DNA from 3 places in the Paenibacillus sp. FSL R7-0652 genome. Region 1 is predicted to be linked to each of the others. Evidence: predicted binding sites of a transcription regulator. Region 1 holds the regulator's gene; each other region holds the start of a gene.
What was found. Region 1 encodes Rex, which represses fermentation and respiration genes when NADH is low (regulators of the CRP and FNR family bind a similar motif). Its sites were predicted from a motif close to TTGTGAAATATTTCACAA; they were not measured.
Positions count from the first base shown of each region.

Region 2: MKY97_RS26580 (formate/nitrite transporter family protein) is a predicted target of Rex. The motif match lies at 3,055-3,072, and genes of this name have one in related genera.
Region 3: MKY97_RS27325 (cytochrome ubiquinol oxidase subunit I) is a predicted target of Rex. The motif match lies at 2,993-3,010, and genes of this name have one in related genera.

Region 1 is NZ_CP152001.1:4,042,334-4,047,736, reverse strand. It holds gene dinG (ATP-dependent DNA helicase DinG) at 1-2,547, shown strand, start outside; gene MKY97_RS17840 (redox-sensing transcriptional repressor Rex) at 2,741-3,397, shown strand; gene MKY97_RS17835 (amidohydrolase) at 3,381-4,688, shown strand; gene MKY97_RS17830 (DUF5590 domain-containing protein) at 4,740-5,270, shown strand.
Region 2 is NZ_CP152001.1:6,087,579-6,092,981, forward strand. It holds gene MKY97_RS26575 (molybdopterin oxidoreductase family protein) at 1-1,659, opposite strand, end outside; gene MKY97_RS26580 (formate/nitrite transporter family protein) at 2,109-2,966, opposite strand; gene MKY97_RS26585 (FAD-dependent oxidoreductase) at 3,309-4,670, opposite strand; gene MKY97_RS26590 (glutathione peroxidase) at 5,082-5,403, opposite strand, start outside.
Region 3 is NZ_CP152001.1:6,267,176-6,272,578, reverse strand. It holds gene MKY97_RS27340 (glycosyltransferase family 4 protein) at 1-450, opposite strand, end outside; gene MKY97_RS27335 (glycosyltransferase family 2 protein) at 452-1,420, opposite strand; gene MKY97_RS27330 (hypothetical protein) at 1,423-2,763, opposite strand; gene MKY97_RS27325 (cytochrome ubiquinol oxidase subunit I) at 3,133-4,548, shown strand; gene cydB (cytochrome d ubiquinol oxidase subunit II) at 4,535-5,403, shown strand, end outside.

The DNA of each region.
Region 1 (5,403 bases):
GGTCGTATTCTGGATACCATTGATTTCTTGAAAATAACATTTCCTTCGCTGGGTTCCTATCAGCTCGGGTATGTATCAGCCGAATTCGGATTTGAGCATGACCGTCCTCATCAGGCGGATAGTGATGCCTTGGCAACCGCTCATGTGCTTCTCAAATGTCTGGATGAGCTGCGGGAGCTTCCGCTGATTACCATTCAGCGGCTTAGCGATCTGTTTGCGCCGGAAGACAGCGACCTTGGCTGGTTTTTTGACGGGCTTCGTGCCGAGAAGGAAGCAGACCCGATACAGGACCTCGATGGACATACGTATTATCGTCAACTCGCGCTTAATGTTAGCGACTGGACGGAGATCGGAGCGCCACGTGATGAGAGAGAAGCGAATCCGCTGGAAGGTGTCAGCTTTGATCAGTTTATGGATCAGGTAAGAGACAACCTCAAAGAGACGCTGGATCATTACGAAGAACGTGAAGCTCAGACACAGATGTTCAGCAGCGTACGACAGGCGCTGGACGAAGAGAAACATTTATTGCTGGAAGCCGGAACAGGAACCGGAAAATCACTGGGATACCTTTTGCCTGCCATTTATGAAAGTGTCAAACAGGAGCAGAAGGTGATGGTAAGCACCCACACCATTAACCTGCAGGAGCAGCTGCGCGAACGGGATATTCCGATGCTGACGCAGGTGGTTCCGTTTCCGTTTAAAGCATCGGTGTTCAAGGGCAGAGGTCATTACCTGTGTCTGCGTAAATTCGAGCACAAGATTAATAAACGGGAATTTGCCACGCCTAAAGAGGACTACTTCACCGCAGCCCAAATGATTGTATGGCTCACACAGACCGAGACGGGTGATGATGAAGAATTAAACCTCAGTGCACGCGGAGGCGATTTCTGGGAGACGGTACAGAGTGAATCCGAGTCCTGTCTCGGCAGATCCTGTCCGTGGTTCCGCAAGTGCTTCTATCATCGTGCCAAACATGAAGCAGGACTTTCTGACATCGTGATTACCAATCACTCGAAGCTGTTTACTGACGTGAAGGCTGCCCATCAGCTGCTGCCCGCGTATGAAAGTCTGGTTATTGATGAGGCGCATCATCTGGAAGATGTAGCAGGTAAACATCTGGGTCTTCATATGAAGTACTTCACCCTTGTTCACACGCTGACCCGCTTGTTCAAAGACAGCCGCAACGGTCAGCTGCCGATGCTGCGTTCTCAGCTGTCCGGACATGAAAATGCGGTGCAGTGGGGTTCTATGGTGGATCAAATGTTCCCGCTTGCCGTTGAGGTTAAGGAGATGTGGGACCGTCTGAGCGACGCTTTGTTTGGCCTGCTGCCGGAACGCAGTGATGCTTCACCAGGTGAAACCGGGCAGTTCTCCCTTCGTTTGAAGGCTTCGCAGAAACCTGCGAAATGGCAGGAGCTGCAGGAACTGGAGAACCAAATCTATGTGACCCTTGGTGACTTGGTGCGCAAAGGGGATAAGCTGCTGCTTGAAGTGAAAGAGGATCAGGACGATTATCAGTCTGACAGTTTAATTACGGATATCACCGGGCTGTTAAAGGATCTGACGACATTAAAGGAGAATTTAAGATTCTTCATGCGTATGGACGATGCCAAGACGGTGTATTGGATGGAGGCCAGCGGCCAGTTCCGCAGCAAATCACTGCAGCTGTATGCTGTTCCTGTAGATGTAAGTGCACAGCTGAAAGAGATGTTTTTTGATAAAAAGAAAAGCGTTGTGCTTACGTCGGCTACGCTGTCCGTGGATAAGTCATTCCAATTCATGATTGAACAGCTTGGCCTGCAGGAAGCTTCCGACAATAACCGCCTTCTTACATCCATGCTGCCTTCACCGTTCAATTATAGGGAACAGGCCTTGTTAGTCATTCCGCGTGATTTTCCAAGTCTGAAAGGCAGTGTAGGAGATGCTCACTTTGTACAGATGCTGGTACAGTCCCTTGCCGAGACGGCGATTGCGACACAGGGACGTATGATGGTGCTGTTCACCTCATACAAAATGCTGAGACAAGTGTATGAGCCGTTGAAGGAGGCTTTATCCGGGAATGATATCTCCCTATTGGGCCAAGGCGTTGACAGCGGTAACCGTTCCAAGCTCACACGAAGATTCCAGGATGCCAAAGCGGCAGTTCTGCTGGGTACGAGCAGCTTCTGGGAAGGGGTAGATATTCCAGGTGAAGCCCTCACTTGTCTCGCAATCGTAAGGCTGCCGTTTCAGCCGCCTAACCATCCGCTTCTGGAAGCAAAGAGTGAACTGCTGCAGGAGCAGAAAAAAAATCCGTTTATGAAACTGTCTGTCCCTCAGGCCGTCATCCGGTTCAAACAGGGATTTGGCCGGTTGGTTCGGACAGGCAAGGATCGGGGGATCGTTATCGTGTATGATACGCGAGTAATTGAAGCTTATTATGGCAAGTACTTCCTGTATTCCTTACCTGGACCCAAAATGGAGCATATGCTGACAGAACAGATGGTTCCGCGTATCGCCGAATGGCTGGATCGTCCCATCGTGAATGAAAATGATTCGATTTTGTAAGCTATAGCATTGCATTGTACTTCTGCATAGCGTTAAACTCGAAAGAGACTTCGAAAAGCAGCACATCATGAACTTATAATCCCAACAATACGGGCATTCTGTATGAGGAATGATGCATATTTTGCATGTATACAGAATGCTCCATTTTTCAATATTTATTATTTTATCGTGGCAATGGTAAGGGGGAGCAGGAATGAAATCGGATAAAATTTCGGAAGCGGTAGTACGGCGTCTGCCCGTATATTTGCGTTATCTTAACGAGTTGGTTCAGCGTGAGGTGACCACAGTTTCTTCACAGGAGCTTGGACAGCGATTGGATCTGAATCCGGCCCAGATTCGCAAGGACCTGGCTTATTTTGGTGATTTTGGCCGTAAAGGAATCGGGTATGACGTTTCTTATCTGATCGAGAAGATTCGTCACATTTTGAAGATTGACCAGCAGATTAATGTGGCTCTGGTTGGAGCGGGTAATCTAGGACAAGCGTTGTCCAACTACAATGCTTACTTGAAAGACAATATGAAGATTGTTGCTATTTTTGATGCGTTCGGACCGAAGATTGGCAGTAAGATTAACAGTCTGACTGTCCAGCCGATGGAAGAGCTTGCAGCAGCGGTACAAAAAGATAACATTCGCATCGGGATTATTACGGTTCCGGATACGGAAGCTCAGAACGTCGCGGATCAGCTGATTGAATCGGGAATCGAGGCAATTCTGAATTTTGCACCAACGATTCTAAAAACACCATCACATGTTCGTATCCATCACGCTGACTTTACAACAGATCTGCTCAGTTTGGCTTATTATTTAGAAAACGGGAAGGAAGAAGAGTCTGATGACAACAACGAATAGATGGGTAATTCAAAACGGTAAATTTGCCGTAAACGAAGGCGCAAACTGGACAATAGTTCAAGGGTATATGGTCATTCAGGATGACAAGATTGTGCATATTGGTGAGACGCTGCCGGATGGAGACGAGCAACTGGCGAAAGTGGATGGAAAAGGACTTCTCTTCCTGCCGGGTCTGATCAATACGCATGGTCATGCGGCCATGTCACTGCTTCGGGGTCATGGGGACGATCTGGCACTTCAGGTATGGCTCCAGGAAAAAATGTGGCCGATGGAAGCAAAAATGACTTCGGAAGACGTTTACTGGGGCGCATCGCTTTCGGTGCTTGAAATGCTAAAAGGCGGAACAACAGCGTTCCTGGACATGTATGATCATATGGATCAGGTGGCAAGAGTGGTTGAACAGTCCGGGGCAAGAGCTGCACTGGCTCGCGGTGTGATTGGACTTTGTTCCGAAGAAGAGCAGATGCGCAAGCTGGAAGAGTCCGCAGCATTTGCGCGTGAATGGAACGGACAGGCGGATGGACGGATCACAACGGTTATCTCCCCGCACGCACCTTACACATGCCCTCCAGATTACATAGAGAAGCTTGTACAGGCCGCGCATGACCTTAACCTGCCGCTGCACACGCATATGTCAGAGACATTACGTGAAGTAGAGCAGAACGTGACAGATTACGGCCTGCGCCCTGTAGCTCACCTAGAGAAGCATGGCTTTTTCTCACTTCCATCGCTTGTAGCCCATGCGGTTCATCTGAACGATGAAGAAATTGAGATTCTGGCCCGACATGATGTGGCAGTATCGCATAATCCGGGCAGCAATCTAAAGCTTGCTTCCGGAGTGGCCCGTGTGCCTGCTATGTTGAAAGCAGGGGTTACCGTGTCTCTGGGTACAGACGGACCCGCAAGCAACAACAACCTGGATATGTTTGAGGAAATGAGACTTGCCGCACTGATTCATAAAGGTGTATCTGGCGATCCAACTGCGGTTCCTGCGGGTGAAGCACTGCTGCTTGGAACAGGTTTCGGCGCGAAGTCTATTTTCCTGAACGACACGGGTGCGCTGCGAATGGGGATGAAGGCAGATTTTATTGCGCTGAATATTGAACAGGCTCATTTTTATCCGCATACGGATCTGATCTCTCATGCGATCTATTCTGCCTCGGCTAAAGATGTGGAACATGTATGGGTAGACGGAAAACAAGTGGTGAAACATGGCGAGTGTTTGACAATGGATGAGGAGCGCATTTTGCGGGAATCTCAATTGGCCTTTGATCAGCTTCTTGCCCGTTAAAAGACAAGCTGGCCATCAACGCGCAGTATTCAGAGAAAGGAAGTTCAGCTCTTGAAGAAGAAAAAGAAGTGGATCTGGATATCGCTGCTCATTCTGGTTCTGATCTTGTTTGGACTTCAAAGGTATTACGTCTATGTAACACAAGATCAGCGTAAAGAAGAGGCATTGGCTGTACAAGCCGCACAAGACCAGTTGGGGATTACATCGCCTGATGAGCTTCGAAAGTACGTCTGGGGCGAGAAGAATGGCTCTGACAACATCTATTGGACGATGACCGCCAAAAATAAAGATAATCAAAACGTAATGGTGTGGGTTAAATTTGATAACAACAACCAGCCAGTCCAGGGCGCTGCGGGAGTACACAGTGAATTGATCCAGAACGGGATGTCCGAAACGCAGATTCGCAGCCGATTTAGTTCCGAGGTGCCGGGTGGTGAGATCAAACGGATCATGCCAGGTGTCGTGAATAATATCTACGTATGGCAAGTGTACTACAAAGATGGTACGCATAATTATTATCGTTTTTATCGGTTTAGCAATGGAGAGCAGGTAGATTTGGTCTATACCGTACCGAACAGCTAGAGTCTAAAAAGAGCAGGAAACCGGCAGTCAGCACATCGACTGAACCGGTTTTTTGGCTTTTCTATCAAATGATTGTGAATTAAATAGTTAAAATTAATAATTTATTCATATTTTCACCTTCGATATTGTATAT
Region 2 (5,403 bases), 2.0 Mb from region 1:
TGCAGCATAGGTTGGCAGCGGCGGAAGCCCCTTCTGCTGCATCTGCTCGGAATATAATTCAATTCTGCCTGATGGTGTAGGCAGATGGTCGAGGAAAGAGGCGTGTGCTGACATATCCAGCTTCACAAAGCGATGCTGCTTCAGCCTGTCCAGCGTAACTCCGTTCATATACGGATTTTCTGTGCCCTGCAGTGCGCTATCAATCATCTGCTCCGGCTGTTCACCGAAGATGTCTGCATCAAACCCCATCGCTTGTCCGAGCAGCGAGAACAGCTCCACATTGCTTTTGCTCTCTCCAATCGGTGCAATGACCGGCTCCTGCAGCTGCACATACTGATGCCAATAGGAGATGTACAGATCGGTCGCTTCAAAAGAAGACGCCGCCGGCAGCACAATATCGGCATACTTCGCTGTATCGGTCATGAACAGATCATGAACCACCGTGAACAGGTCCTCTCGTGCAAAACCTCGCTCCACTCGTTCCGTATCTGGTGCCACAACCAGTGGATTGCTGCAGTAAACCAGCATGGCCCGGATCGGCTGCTCCGCTTCCAGCAGCGCTTCGCCAATCCGGTTCATGTTCACAACCCGCGGCTCGGCATGCTGCCTTAGGTCAGGCCGCTCCAGCGCATCACTGTTCGTACTTGCATAGCTGTTCGTACGTACCGCACCCCCGCCGCGCTTGAGCCACTGCCCTGTAATCGCAGGCAGGCAGGCGATGCTGCGTACGTTCATGCCCCCGTTGTCATGGTGCTGCAGGCCATTGCCAATGTGAATATGAGCGGCATGAGCAGCCCCATAGAGCCGGGCCAGCTCCACAATGGTTTCTTCCGGCACGCCTGTAATACGTGCCGTGCGTTCCGGTGTACAGCTGCGTACATGCTCGCGCAGCGCTTCATGTCCTATGGTATATTTTTGCATAAATTCTTCATTCGTTAGTCCCTGCTCAAAGAGCACATGCATCAAACCCAGTGCCAGCGCACTGTCTGTGCCCGGATAGATTGGAATGAACCAATCTGCCCATTGTGCTGTCCGGTTGCGGTGAACGTCAATGACAACGATTTTGGCACCCTTTTTACGAGCCTTCTCCGCCAGTACCACCTGATGCATATTGGTACTGACGATGTTACCGCCCCAGACCACGATCAAATCAGCATGCTCCGTATCCTCCGGCAGCGTTCCGTGATTGGCGCCCATCGTATATTTCCAGCCGGTGTTGCCTGCAGCATTACAGATCGTCTGCTCCAGCACACTTGCCCCCAGCGCATTAAAGAAACGCCGATCCATGCCATCCACACCAAGCACACCCATATTTCCATAGAAACTGTACGGCAGAATACTCTCAGGTCCATACGTATCAGACAAATCTTTAAACTTTCCCGTAATTTCCTGAATTGCTTCGTCCCAGCTTATGCGCTCGAACCTGCCTTCACCTTTGGCTCCGACTCGTTTCATCGGATATTGAAGACGTTCGGGATGATACACCCGCTCCGTCATATTTCGAACTTTATTACAGATCGCACCCTTTGTGATCGGATGGTCCGGATTACCGGTTACCTTAACAATTTTACCATTCTCTTTATGTAACAGCAGACCGCATGTGTCTGGACAATCGAGCGGGCATACCGCTGGAAATACACCATTCTCCTGATCGATCATCTTCTGGCCCTCCTCATTCAACAGCTATCCCTATATCATATCCCGTCTGAGGCTGAAACGTAAAGAGAACAAGAGTGAATCGGTTAAATCTTCATGATTGCCGGGCAGGCTGCTGCTGCACCAATCTATATTCCATGATATATTCCAACTTTTCAAAAAAAATTTTTACCCCTTTGATTCATTCTCTGAATCCAGGGGTAAATTAAAAACAAGGCATTAGGTTGGTGTTTCCCCACTTCCTCCTCATGCCATATCATGGACCACTCCCGAAATTCGCCATGCTCAGGTTTCGTTCCCCCGAACCTTGTCATGGCGAATTTAATTTTGTGCAAAAAAAAAAAGATGACTGCATCTCCAACGCCACGACGAACTATCGTGAAACGGCAGGGTGTATCATCTTCGTTTCTACTAAGCTTTAACTCTCATTGATAAATCTCTTATATGATCCGTTACGCCTGTTTGCCCCACATTACTCTGCCTTCTGCTTCCACGGGAGGTGCCGGAACAGGAACAACGGCTTCCGGCTTCGCTGCCGGCTCAGCCTTCCGTAAGTACACCATCCAGTAAGCAGCCGCTACAAACAAAGCGCCGCCTGTCAGATTACCCAACCAGACCGGAATAAAATTCATAACATACTGCCCCCAGGAATAATGACCCTCAAAGATCGCTGCCGGAATGAGAAACATGTTCGCCACAACGTGCTGAAAGCCGATGGCCACAAACGCCATCGTTGGAAACCAAATGCCCAGAATTTTACCGCTCATCGTATCGGCAGCATATGACAGCCAGACCGCAAGGGCCACGAGCCAGTTACAGCCGATCCCGGAGATAAATGCTTGCAAAAAGCTGTCATGCAGCTTGTGTCCCGCCATATCAACCACCTTGGTCAAATATGCACCATCAGCCGTCAAGCCCAGCACATGACCAAAGAAAAAAGCGACAAACAGTGCGCCCAGCAGGTTGCCCAATGTCACAAGCAGCAGGTTTTTCAACATGCTGGCTGGTGAAATTTTACGTGTGATTGCAGCAAGCGGCACAGCCATCATATTGCCTGTCAGCAGTTCCCCACCACCGATCAAAACCAGAATCAGTCCCACCGGGAACACAGCCGCTCCGATGAATGTCGCAATGCTTCCCCACTCCGCTGGTGCAGACGCAATCACGCGAATATCCAGCAGGAAACCAAGCGCAATGAAAGCTCCTGCCAGAAAACCGAGAATCAGCACGGAGGAAATAGGGTTTTGTGCTTTTTTCACACCGGACTGTACCGTATATTGTGCAACCTCCAGAGGTGTTTTGGCCGCCATATGTCATCCTCTCCTTTTATCTTCTATCCGTTCGTATGCCAAGCAAATCTATCCATGAATTCATTGTATATCGACCTCCCGGAAAACTTTGTGCAAATAATCACAAAGTGATCCAAGAAGATGATCCCATTTTCCAATGCCTCTCTTCAAAATCCGGAGGATCAAGATAAACAAATAAATAAGTAAACAGCAAACTGACATAGTTGGCACAGACGAAAAAAAAGGAAGACTGACGATATGATCGCCGTCCTTCCTTCTCTTTATTGTATGATGTACCCGGATTCTGTCTAGTTTCTTGCGCTTAATCTGCTTTTAACTTAAGCTGTCGATTATGCCATCAACTTAGACCAGGGCTGGTGCTTTAACTTCTACTGGAGGCAGAGCTTGCAGACCTGCAGTGTTCAAGAAGTTCCACGGTTTGTTATAGTGCGGCTGGAAGAAGAAGTCGATAAAAGCCAGCTCATCCACTGTCATGTTATTCTGAATGCAGACCGAGATCGTATTGATCGACTGTGTCAGATCGACCTGGGACATAACCTGTGCACCAACAATCCGGCGAGTGGCCTGCTCGTATACAATTTTCAGCAGCAGTTTCTCGGCGGTTGGCATAAACTCCGGACGATAGCTGTCTTCCAGAACAACCGATTCTACCACGAGTCCTTCTTCGGCGGCAGACATTTCGGTCATGCCGGTTCCTGCAATATTTTGCTCGTAAATTTTGATGCCCGATGTACCCTGTGTTCCCATGTAAGGTGTCGTTGGACGAACCAGGTTTCGCGCTACGAGTGTACCCATCCGCACGGCGTTTGTTGCCAGTGGAATGTAAGCCGCTTTGCCGGTAGGATTGTAGTGAATCGCGCAGCTGTCGCCCGCGGCAAAGACATCTTCCTGGCTGGTCTGCATATATTTGTCCACGATGATCGCGCCGTTTGGAAGCATATCCACCTGACCTTTGAGCAGCTCCGTATTCGGGCGGAACCCGATGCAGAGAATGACCAGATCAGTCTCGAATTCCCCTTTGGATGTGATGACTTTGGTGACTTTACCATTCTCGCCCGTAAACTTCTGTACCGTCTGCCCAAGAGCCAATTTAATTCCTTTTCCAGTCAATGTATCTTCGATGGCATCTGTAAATTCAGGGTCAAGGTATTTATTCAAAATACGATCCACGCTATCAATAAGAGTCACTTCTTTGCCGTTCATCTGGAAGGCTTCCACCAGTTCAACGCCGATGTAACCAGCGCCGACAACCGTTACGCGTTTGGCATCCTTCGCTCTTTCAATAATGGTGTTGGAGTGATTGTAGTTTTTGCAGAGTAGGATGTTGTCCATCTCGATGCCTTCCAGCTTCGGAACGACAGGCCATGAACCTGTAGTCACAATTAGTTTGTCAAACGTATCTTCAAATTCTTCCCCAGTTTGCAGGTTTTTAGCCCGTAAGGTGTGACCTTTGGCATCAACTGCTGTCACTTCATGGAGCATCTTGGTTTCAACACCAAGGTCCGCCAACTGATTCGGCGAAGAATAGAACAGGCCGTCAGGATCTTTCACCACGCCCCCAACATAGAGCGCAATCCCGCAGGAGAGGAATGAAATGTTGTCATTGCGTTCATATACGGTAATGGTGGCATCCGGGTATAATTTAGCGGTATTTACGATAGCTGCCGTTCCTGCGTGTGTACATCCGATGACTGCGATTTTCATGAGTAGTTCCTCCTTGGAGTATATAAAATAAATGAATAATAAGTTTCATTAACGTTGTGAAATATTTCACTATTAGACCGATGAGGTGTATGTGATTTATTTCACTTTATATACCCATTATAATGTGATCTTTTTCACATTGCAATAGATTAAGCAAAATAATTTATTTTTTCAGAAAAAGAAGGCCCCCCTGCCTCCGCCTACAATCACTTCTTTCCTATGTTCTCACTAACTTCATTTTCCCCGAATTACATTTTGCTTATGCCCTCCAAATAGTTCAATTCCATTACCGAAAACCTGGATCATCAGATCACACCGAGCCGAGACGTTCTACTAAAAAGAAAACCAAAAGAAGCCTGTCCCGTAAAAGGGGCAGGCTTCTCGTCATATATTGATCTCACGTGCGGCGAATTAACCGAGCAGCTGCTCGATCGCAGCACTCATCGACTCTGGTGATTCTTTTGGTTCAATCCGGCCCACGACTTCACCTTCGCGGTTCACAAGGAACTTGGTAAAGTTCCACTGAATATCACTGGTTTCACCTGTACCTGGCTGCTGTTCTTTCAAATATTGAAACAGAGGATGTGCGTCTTCTCCGTTCACATCTACTTTTGCAAACACTGGAAAGTTTACGCCATAGTTGATCTGGCAAAAGGATTCCGCTTCTTCACTTGTACCTGGCTCCTGTCCACCAAACTGGTTGCATGGAAAACCAAGCACCACCAAACCTTGA
Region 3 (5,403 bases), 2.2 Mb from region 1:
CTGGAAATGGGAGTCCACCGAGACGATGCGAACGAGTCCATCCAGTGCCAGCTGGATATGTTCGGCAACCTGACGTTTGGTGTCCAGCGGCAGACCAGGGCGATCCCAGTTAATGCCATGACATATTCCGAGACTGCCTGGCTTGTAGTTGATGGGCTGCCATAGGCAGCTTGCATAGATAATGGGTCCACGGGCTGCTGCAGCCATCCGTTCAAATGCCTCCGGTACATTCTCCATGTCATAATCGTAGCCATAGACGTCAATCTGCTCCGTTCGGGTCTGGAACGCTTCGAAATAGGACAGCTGATGGACTTCGGGAATATGACCAAGACGGCGAATGACACTGCATAGATCTAGAATGTAGCGCTCCAGCCCGCCGCCGAATACACGGCCGTATTCCCGGTTGTACCCATCGGTAAAACTATGGGTAAGTATGCTGACCACACTCATATTACAGCTCCTCCTTCCAAGGGAGCAGCCGCGGTTCGGGGTCCAGAATGGACTCATACTGGGCGGTACTGCCCCACTCCCCGTGCGGATCAATGCGCTTGTATCGTAAATATTTACGAACCCGATCTTCCAGACTGCCGGCCCAGCCAAGATGCTGTACTTTCAGTTCTGTGTGTACCCCCGGCAGTACTGTACAGGATACAGGAAGACGGGGAACATGGTGATTCTGCTGCGGGTAGAAATAGGGATATCCGGGCATGTAACGAACAAGGGATGCCGTATGGCGCTTGTGCATGGACCAGAGCTCATCCTCCCGGTAATGGGTTCGCCCACCCCACATATCAAAGAACCGGAAGGCAAACCAGTCTGCATAGTCCTGATTGATAAGCTTCCGTATGGCCTTTTTGGCTTCGGTGCTGTACAGTTCATCGGCATCAACAGAGAGAAGCCAGTCTGGATCTGTACTGACTGCTGCCTGCCACAGTGTGCTGCGAAGACGCCATTCCTCGGCAAACAGCGGTTTCTCCAGCACCTCCAGACGCACTACCTTTGGAAAAGCACCGCATATATCGGGTGTTCTATCTGTACTGGCATCATCGACAATGACAATCTCGTCCACGAATCCGCTCAGATCATGCAGCACTTCCTCGAGATAACGCCCTTGTTCGTTTCGTACTTGAAGCATGGCTGTCAGTTTGTTGTTTTTACTTTTGCGTACCCGTCTTACAGTGAAGGGCTGTGTAAAAGCATCCATTCCGGTATCCCGTATCGGAGGAGAGCCCGGGTCCTCTTCAATTCGTGAATTAAAGACGCGATGAACCTGGCTCTGCGCGCTTTGGGATTGGAAACCAGAAGACACCGCCTGAAGGCTCTGAGGAGGAGTGTTATCTCGTTTATCGGTCGTCTGCGTTTGAAGCAAATCATGCATGATGGGCCTGCTTCCAGGAGTTCTACGCTTTTTCGGGTCCATCCTTAAGGCACCTCCCCAAGCAGCTGCTGTACGGCATGATCCAGCAGCTCCATTTCCATAATCCGAGCCAGCGCATCTTCATCCTCTAGGGCCGTCTCCAGAAACAGCCTCACTGCACCGTGACGCTCTCCTCGGAGAGCCAAGGCTGTCCCGGATAACTGCCGGTACTGCATAAGGCTGGCTCCGTCCAGAATATCGATGGCATGAACCAGAGCGAGTGCGGACTCTACCCGCTCTGTTTCCTGGTAGATACGAAACTTCCAGTGTCTCGCTGTTTCCCCGCCCAGATCATCCAGAATACGCAGTGCAGTATCGTAGTCGTCATTGATGCGCAGCAGTTCCGCTTGAACCAGCTGATTCTCCCCTGCTTCCAACCAGCGGCATAACTGCTCGTAATGATGGCGTTCTTGTTCAGTGGCTGCGCTGATGCCGAACACCTGTAAAGCTTCTTCGACCTGACCTGACTTCGCATGAATGGCCGACAGGAAGCGATAATGAGACACCACACAATCCTGCCGCCCGTTGAAGACCGCATGAGTGAAGGCTTCCTGAAGCGAAGCGGCAGCATGAGAATCGTGCAGCAAATACTCATAAGCCGAGAGCAGAAAGGAGATCGTTTCATGAGGCCCCGCTTTGGATCGAAGCTGTCTGTAATAGTCCGCTCGCACACGACACTGAAGGGGTGTAATGCTGTCCGGTATACCTGACAGAACCTGCCGCAGTGCATGCAGGAAAAACAATTCATAGTCCCTCAGTGCAATCCGTGTGCTGCCTTGGTGTACATAACCGACAGGGGAGGGGTCCTCACCTCCCAGCCAGACGGATCGAATGCCTTGAAAGAGCAGTTTCATGTACCGGGTTTCCGAAGATGTGCCTACCAGATCGGCAATGCCGACAAGTCTGGAGATGCTGCTCTCCCACAGCGGAGATGCGGCTTCATCTCCTGCGGGTTCAGGCAGCAGTGCAATGCATACTTCCGGCTTTAATGAGGCCACAGCCATAAGCCAATAGGGATGTGCAACAACTGCAGCTGTGTTCGGCTCCTGTAATCGGTTCTCCGCTTCCGAAAGGGAGATCACTTGAATCGCTTCTGGCAGTTCTTCCTCCGCAGCCGTACGGCTGCTGACATAATAGAGGTTTCCTTGTTCTGCCGCCAATAGAGCCGCGATATCTGGATATGGAAAGGAAGGCCATCCTCCTTTCCGCGGAAAAAGTACGTATTGGACGGCTTCGTTTGCAGAAGGTGTGGACATAGACAGTTCTGGTGCTGCCTTTTTTGAGTCATCTGTATGTTCCGGGTTCAGCTTGGGATCTGCATCCGTTAACGGTTCGAATGGTTCCATCTGTACTCACCTCACTTAGAAAGGGGAATTTCTCTTATGTAAAAAGTCATTGCCGTCCTGTGTATCATCTGTCTGAAACTAACATATGGGCATTTGTCTCCAAACATGAACAACTTCCATGAATAGATGCAGGAGTCGAGACAAATCAGCTGCGGGCAAGCCGGATAAATAGGCTTAATTTTATCTATTGTGTGACCGAGGTCACTTTTTTTGTCGGGAAGAGGCGGGATTGTGATAATTCTCACATGTGAAAATTAGGTAATCTGGCACAATACGTTCAATAACGTATTTGGAGAACAGACAGCGAAGGTACCTGCTTCAATGCCATTTACGTATCTGCTAAAGCGAACAGAAAGAAGGGGTAAACGTATGGATCCGATTATGCTATCGCGTATCCAGTATGCACTTACAACGATTTTTCACTTTTTCTTTGTACCGCTGTCCATCGGCCTTGTGCTGCTGGTTGCGATCATGGAGACGTTGTATGTTGCGAAGGGAAAAGAAATCTACAAAACAATGGCCAAGTTCTGGGGCAAGCTGTTCCTGATCAACTTTGCCGTCGGAGTAGTAACAGGTATTTTGCAAGAATTTCAGTTTGGCATGAACTGGTCGGAGTATTCCCGGTTTGTCGGTGACGTCTTCGGTGCGCCGCTGGCAATCGAAGCCCTGCTGGCATTTTTTATGGAATCGACATTTATCGGTCTATGGATCTTCGGCTGGGACCGTTTGTCCAAAAAAGTGCATCTGGCTTGTATTTGGCTTGTCTTTATCGGCACTTTCCTGTCCGCGCTTTGGATTTTGGCGGCCAATTCCTTTATGCAGCATCCGGTCGGATTCGCCATGAATAATGGCCGGGCAGAGATGAATGATTTCTTTGCACTGATTACAAATGGGCAGCTCCTCGTTGAATTTCCGCATACGATTTTTGGTGCGTTGATGACAGGTGCTTTTGTAGTAACGGGTATCAGTGCCTATAAGCTCATGAAAAAGAAGGACGTCGAAGTATTCCGCAGATCCTTCAACATCGCAGTTATTGTCGGTCTTGTATCCTCGCTAGGTGTAGCTTTTTCAGGACACTTCCAGGCTCAATATCTGGTGGAAACACAGCCGATGAAAATGGCTGCAAGTGAAGGGACATGGACGACAACAGAAGATCCGGCACCTTGGACGGTCATTGCCTCCATTGATCCGGAGAAGCAGGAGAACTCCGGCGAGATCAAAATCCCCGGACTGCTCAGTTACCTGTCTTACAGTAAATTCTCAGGCAGCGTCAAAGGGATGAAAGAGCTGAATGCGGAGTACCAGCAGACGTACGGCCCTGGAGACTATATTCCGCCTGTACGAACTACGTTCTGGAGCTTCCGTGTCATGATCGCTGCGGGTGGTTTGATGATTCTGCTGGCGATGTATGGTACATATCTGGCTTGGCGCAAGAAGCTCGAAGCGGCCAAACCTTGGTTTATGCGTCTGATGGTTTTTGCGATCTCCCTGCCTTTTATTGCGAATACAGCAGGCTGGATTATGACCGAGGTTGGCAGACAGCCGTGGACCGTATTCGGTTACATGACGACTGAAGCAGGTGTATCACCTAATGTATCAGCAGGTATGATTTTGTTCTCTACGATAGCCTTTACTGCGGCTTACACGGTTTTGGGTATCGTGATGGTGTATTTGTTTGTACGTAAAATCAAAGCAGGACCATACGCTGTTGACAAGTCGGAAGAAGAGGATGAGTCGGCTGATCCGTTTGGCATGGATGGGGGGTATTCCGTTGTTACTAAATGAACTGTGGTTTGTACTGATTGCCGTATTGTTCATCGGTTTTTTCTTTCTTGAAGGTTTCGACTTTGGTGTAGGCATGTCTACAGGTCTGATTGCCAAAACGGATCGTGAGCGTCGTACATTGATTAACTCGATTGGTCCGTTCTGGGATGGAAACGAAGTCTGGCTGCTGACCGCGGGCGGTGCCATGTTTGCGGCTTTCCCGCATTGGTACGCAACGCTGTTCAGCGGATTCTACCTGCCGCTTGTCGTTGTACTGCTGTTATTGATCGGACGGGGAGTTGCCTTTGAGTTCCGCAGTAAAATGAAACAGCAGCGCTGGCGCAAAACATGGGACGTCATCATTCTGGTGGCCAGTGCACTGCTGCCATTCCTGTTTGGGGTTGTTTTTGCCACACTGATGAAAGGTCTACCTATTGATGATCAGATGCAGATGCATGCCGGTTTCCTGGATATTGTGAATCCATACACCGTTGTAGGCGGCTTGAGTGTAACCCTGCTGTGTCTTGTACATGGGCTGTTATTTGCTTCTCTGCGTACCGTAGGTGAATTGAGGGAACGTGCACTTCAGATGGCCCAAAAATTAATGGTGCCGCTTGCTGTAGTTCTGGTCTTGTATGCTGTATTGACCTATCTGATGACAGATGTATTCGCTGTTCGCGGCTGGGCGCTCTGGATTATGGCGGCGCTTGGTGCAGCTGCATTTGCCCTTGCAGCGTATTTCATTCGTCAGAAGCGTGAAGGCTGGGCTTTTGGGATGACAGGGGCCGTCATTGCGATCGCTTTTGCATCCGTATTTATCGGGTTGTTCCCAAGAGTCATGGTAAGTTCACTCGGTTCAACATTTGACTTGACGGT